2 regions of the Psychromonas sp. genome follow, and region 1 is predicted to be linked to the other one. Evidence: predicted binding sites of a transcription regulator. Region 1 holds the regulator's gene; the other holds the start of a gene.
What was found. The regulator sigma-54, encoded in region 1, starts transcription at its own class of promoters, with help from an activator protein. The targets are predictions, from matches to a motif close to GTTGGCACGNNNNTNGNNT.
Positions count from the first base shown of each region.

Region 2: a site for sigma-54 is predicted at 1,618-1,636, ahead of glnA (glutamate--ammonia ligase). Genes of this name have one in related genera too.

Region 1 covers NZ_CEZLMY010000076.1:10,845-14,063, reverse strand. The annotation lists gene lptC (LPS export ABC transporter periplasmic protein LptC) at 1-53, shown strand, start outside; gene lptA (lipopolysaccharide transport periplasmic protein LptA) at 40-585, shown strand; gene lptB (LPS export ABC transporter ATP-binding protein) at 591-1,316, shown strand; gene AC4GME_RS11120 (RNA polymerase factor sigma-54) at 1,374-2,819, shown strand; gene AC4GME_RS11115 (PTS sugar transporter subunit IIA) at 2,966-3,219, shown strand, end outside.
Region 2 covers NZ_CEZLMY010000002.1:59,687-62,905, forward strand. The annotation lists gene glnA (glutamate--ammonia ligase) at 133-1,551, opposite strand; gene typA (translational GTPase TypA) at 1,962-3,219, shown strand, end outside.

The DNA.
Region 1 (3,219 bases):
AATTAATTGTAAAAGATAACATTAAAGCGGTATACCTCAATGAAAACAAATAAAATAAGCATAATGATCAGCGCATTACTTCTTTCATTTTCAAGTCTTGCACTTGAGTCTGATTATAACCAGCCGATTAATGTTAGCTCGGTAAGTCAACATGCAAAAATGAAAAAGAATACTATTGTCTTTCTAGAAGATGTATTACTGACCCAAGGCAGCATTAAAATAACCGGTGACAAACTCACCGTTATTCGAGGCTCATTACCCAATCATGAGATAATGATCGCAGACGGTAAAGTAGCCACTTTTTATCAGACCCAGGATGACGGTAAACCCTTTGATGCAGAAGCAAATAGTATTCATTATGATGTTGCCAAAGGAAAAATAACGCTCACGGGTAATGCACAAGTAAAACAACTTGATAGCCAGATTAATGGTTCAAAAATAATTTACTTTCTTGAGACTGAAGAGCTAATTGTCAATACAGAAAAGGGCAAAGATGGACGTGTTAATACCGTATTTTTACCCGCGCAATTTGAAAAACCAAAAACAGATACAACTGAAAATAAAAACTCAGAAAAAGAAGAATAAATAAAATGGCTGAATTAATAGCAAAAGGTTTAGTAAAAAGCTACAAAGGTCGTACCGTGGTAAATGGTGTAAGTTTAACCGTAAAAACGGGCGAAATTGTCGGTTTACTTGGCCCAAATGGCGCAGGTAAAACAACCTCTTTTTATATGGTAGTTGGTTTAGTCAAACAAGATGAAGGCACAATCATTATTGATAATGAAGATATTTCTCATCACCCGATGCATATTCGCGCGCAAAAAGGGATAGGCTATCTACCACAAGAAGCCTCTATCTTTCGCCGTTTAACAGTCACCGAAAATATCATGGGTATTTTACAAATACGTAAGGAGCTAACTCAAGCTCAACGTGATGAAAAACTAGAGACCCTGCTCGAAGAGTTTCATATTACCCATATCCGTGATAACAAAGGCATGAGCTTATCAGGTGGAGAACGACGTCGTGTTGAAATTGCACGCGCACTGGCAACCGAACCTAAATTCATTCTCTTAGATGAACCTTTTGCCGGGGTTGATCCTATTTCCGTTATCGATATTAAAAATATTATTCAGCAGCTGCGTGATCGTGGTTTAGGTGTATTAATTACTGATCACAACGTACGCGAAACATTGGATGTGTGCCAGCATTCATATATCGTCAGCCATGGTGAAATTATTGCAATTGGGACGCAAGACGAAATATTAGCAAACGATCATGTAAAACAAGTTTATCTGGGTGAAGAATTTAAGTTATAGGTTATAGTTAGTCACTTAGTTCATAGAATTGCTTCGTATGAGGAAAAAAGTGTTTTGATGAAACAAGGTTTACAGTTGAAGATGGGTCAGCAACTTGCTATGACTCCTCAATTACAACAAGCAATTAAATTATTACAACTTTCCACACTTGACTTACAACAAGAGATCCAAAATGCTCTCGATGAAAACCCACTGCTTGAACAAGATGACAACAGTGGTATTGAAGAGGTTAATAAAGAGCAAGACAGTAGTCAGATAGATACCTCTGAGGCATTAACTAAGCAAGAATTTGCAGATGATTTACCCGTGGAAAACAGCTGGGAAGAGTCATATACAGCACCACCAACCACCTCAATTTCCTCTGGCACATCAAGTTATGAGGGAGAAGACACTGTATACCAAGGCGAGTCTTCAAATACTCTACAAGACCACTTAATCTGGCAGATGCAACTCACCCCTTTTTCTGAGACCGACCTACTGATCGCAACATCAATCATCGACTCTATTGATGAATCTGGATATTTAACAGCAAGTTGCGAGTCAATTTTAGAAAGTTTATCTCCTGAAGTCGAGGATCTTGAATTAGATGAAATTCTCGTCGTTTTAAAGCGTATTCAACATTTTGATCCGATTGGTGTAGCGGCTCGCTCAACACAAGAATGCCTGCAGATCCAGCTTCAGCATCTACCTCAACAGACACCATGGTTAAATGAAGCATTAATGGTACTTGAATTGCACATGGATCTGCTTGCTAATCGTGATTACCGCACGCTGGCAAGAAAAACTAAATTAAAAGAAGCTCAGTTAGCAGAGGTTATGCGCCTGATTCAAAGTTTAGAGCCTCGCCCGGGTAATCAAATTGAAGACAGTCAAGCGCAATATATCGTACCGGATGTTTATGTAAAAAAAATTGCAGGGCAATGGCGTGTATCATTAAACCAAGATTGTGATCCCAACCTTTCGGTAAACCAGAAATACGCTGATTTATGCAAAGGTAAGATTAGTAAAACCGATTCACAATTTATCAAGGGCCATCTGCAAGAAGCAAAGTGGTTTATTAAAAGCTTAGAAAGCCGTAATGAAACCTTATTAAAGGTATCCAATTGTATCGTACAGCAGCAACAAGCCTTTTTTGAATATGGCGATGAAGCGATGAAACCGATGGTCTTAAATGATGTCGCATTTGAAGTAGAGATGCATGAATCAACTATTTCCCGGGTCACCACACAAAAGTTTATGCATACACCAAGAGGCATTTATGAGCTTAAATTTTTCTTTTCCAGCCATGTTGCAACAGAAAGTGGCGGTGAATGCTCATCAACGGCTATTCGCGCGTTAATTAAAAAATTAGTCAGTGCAGAAATCACAACTAAACCCTTAAGTGACAATAAGATAACCCTGTTACTTGAAGATCAAGGGATCAAAGTGGCACGTCGTACAATTGCCAAATATCGTGAGTCACTGGGTATTCCGCCATCTAATCAACGTAAACAGCTACTTTGATTAATAGGGCAAGTAAGTGATGTTTAATGCATGGAATTGGAATAATCTTTGATGGATATTAAGAAATAGTTATTTCTTGATAGCCATTCACGAGTAAACTGCTACACTCGCGCGATTCTTTTACAGTGACTTAAATAGAATAAAATATGAAAATATCGACCTTATTAAGCAAAGATTCCGTTTTTAGCAAAACGAGCTGCACAAGCAAAAAAAGTGCATTAGAAAAAATTAGCCGTATTGCAGCTGAAAAATTAAATATCGATCCTCAGATATTATTTAATAATTTAATTGCCCGAGAAAAAATAGGCTCTACAGGTGTAGGATCAGGTATTGCAATCCCTCACGTAAAAATTGACAGCTCGTTGCCGGCAACTGCCGTCTTTCTGCAATGTGAAACTGC
Region 2 (3,219 bases), on a different contig from region 1:
TAACGGTTAAAAAAGGATCAAGCAAGTTGATCCTTTTTGGCCTCTTAGCAACTATCAAAAGCGTGAAACAGGGGCTTAGTAGTCACAAGTTTGTTAGCTTATGGTTGATAATAAGCTAACAAAGGTTTTTGATTATACGCTGTAGTATAGATCGAACTCTTTCGGGTGTGTTGCTTGAGAAACAGCTTCACATTCAGCCGTTTTAAGTTCAATGAATGCATCAATTGCATCATTTGACATTACGCCACCTTCAGTAAGGAAGTCACGGTCAGCATCTAGTGCAGCAAGTGCTTCTTCAAAAGAAACAGCAACTTGTGGAATAGAATCCGCTTCTTCTTTAGGTAGATCGTATAAATCTTTATCTAAAGCTTCACCTGGATTGATCTTGTTTTTAATACCGTCAAGACCTGCCATTAGCATTACTGCGAAACCTAAGTACGGGTTCATTGTTGGATCCGGGAAACGTACTTCGATACGTGACGCTTTTGGTGTTGGCACTACAGGAATGCGGATAGACGCACTACGATTACCAGCAGAGTAAGCTAGCATAACTGGTGCTTCAAAATGCGGGATAAGACGCTTGTACGAGTTAGTCGATGCGTTTGTAAATGCATTGATCGCTTTAGCATGTTTGATGATACCACCGATGTAGAACAGCGCCATTTCTGAAAGGCCGCCGTACTGATCGCCAGAGAAAAGGTTAACGCCATCTTTACCAAGAGATTGGTGACAGTGCATACCAGAACCGTTATCACCAACAAGCGGTTTAGGCATAAATGTAGCTGTTTGGCCAAATGCGTGCGCCACATTGTGTACAACGTATTTGTAGATTTGGATCTCATCTGCTTTTTCAACGATAGTGTTGAAACGACAAGCGATCTCATTCTGACCCGCTGTTGCTACTTCATGGTGATGTGCTTCAACAACAAGACCCATCTCTTCCATGATTAAACACATAGCGCTGCGGATGTTTTGCGCTGAATCAACAGGTGCTACCGGGAAGTAACCGCCTTTGATACCAGGACGGTGACCAGTGTTACCATCTTCGTATGAAGTGCCTGAGTTCCAAGCCGCTTCTTTAGCATCGATTGAGTAGAAAGAACCCGCGATACCGTTACCGTATTTAACATCGTCAAATAGGAAAAATTCTGGTTCTGGGCCGAATAAAACTGTATCAGCTAGGCCTGTTGAACGCATGTAAGCTTCTGCACGTTTAGCTACAGAACGTGGATCACGGTCGTAACCCTGCATTGTTTTAGGCTCTAAAACATCACAACGTAAGTTGAGTGTTAGGTCATCTGTGAATGGGTCGATAACAGCTGTTTCAGGTACTGGCATTAATACCATGTCTGAATCTTGGATACCTTTCCAACCAGCGATTGAAGAACCATCGAACATTTTACCTTCTTCGAAGAAGTCTTCATTAATTTGGTGGAATGGAACTGATACGTGTTGCTCTTTACCGTGTGTATCAGTAAAGCGTAAATCAACGAATTTTACATCTTGTTCTTTAATCAGATCAAGAACATCTTGTGCTGTTTGTACAGACATGTTTACAACCTCAATTGACATCAAAAATGGAGGGTAACCATAACAAAAATATTTTATAACTCAAGCAGTCTAAAAATATGCCAATTAAATATAACTCTATTTTATGTGTTTTTTTCTTTGAATAACTTAAATCCCTCAATAAACCGCGCTATCTTGGTGCAATGCCGCGCCAAATTGGTGCGTCGCTATTTAATGAGAGCTAAATGGGGGATCTAATCCTGTTAAAGTTCCATTAAAGCGAATAATAATACAGTTATCTTAATTGTGACGGAGTTAAAACTTTCTATTTTTTTAATTATGGTTACAATATGCGCGTTTATACCAATTAGATGAGCTAAGTTATCCGAGTATGCAAATAACTTCTTTCATCTAATTGGTATTTTTATTAATTGCTACATTTGAGGCGCATCATGTCGTTAGAAAAATTAAGAAATATTGCCATTATTGCTCACGTTGACCACGGTAAAACAACCCTAGTTGATAAACTGTTAGAGCAGTCTGGAACATTAGATTCACGCGGCGGCTCTGAAGAGCGCGTAATGGACTCTAACGATTTAGAGAAAGAGCGCGGTATTACAATCCTTGCTAAAAACACGGCAATTGAGTGGAATGATTACCATATCAATATTGTAGATACTCCTGGACACGCCGATTTCGGTGGTGAAGTAGAGCGTATTATGTCAATGGTAGACAGTGTATGTCTTATCGTTGATGCAGTTGACGGCCCAATGCCGCAAACTCGTTTTGTAACACAAAAAGCATTTAATTACGGCTTAAAGCCGATTGTTGTTATCAACAAAATCGATAAACCAGGTGCTCGCCCTGAATGGGTTATGGATCAGGTATTCGATCTGTTTGATAACCTGGGTGCAACGGATGAACAGTTAGACTTTAAAGTTGTTTACGCATCTGCGTTAAACGGCTGGGCAAATGCTGAATCTGAAGAAGCAACTGAAAACATGGAATCACTATTCCAGGCAATCGTAGATGGCGTTGCTCCGCCAGAAGCTGATCGCGATGGTGATTTCCAAATGCAGATCTCTCAACTTGATTACAACTCATACGTAGGTGTTATCGGTGTTGGTCGTATTACGCGTGGTAATGTTAAAGTTAACCAGCAGGTAACTGTGGTTGGCAGTGACGGTAAAGAGCGTAAAGGTAAAGTTGGTCAGGTATTAGGTTACTTAGGTCTTGAGCGTCATGATGTTGAGCTGGCACAAGCGGGTGACATCATTGCAATCAGTGGTTTAGGCGAACTTAAAATATCGGATACGATTTGTGCACAAAACAACGTGGAAGCTATGCCGCCATTAAGTGTTGATGAACCAACAGTTACCATGACTTTCCAGGTAAACAACTCACCATTCTGTGGTCAAGAGGGTAAATACGTAACATCACGTAATATCCTTGAGCGTTTACAAAAAGAGTTAGTTCATAACGTTGCACTTAAAGTGGAAGAAACAGGCGATCCTGATAAGTTTAAAGTATCTGGCCGTGGTGAACTGCATTTAGGTATCTTAATTGAAAACATGCGTCGTGAAGGTTATGAGCTAGCTGTATCTCGTCCGGAAGTTATTGAGCGTATGATTGACGGTCAACTGCATGAGCCAATGGAAACATTAACGGTTGATGTTGAAGAGCAAAATCAAGGTTCAGTAATGGAACAGT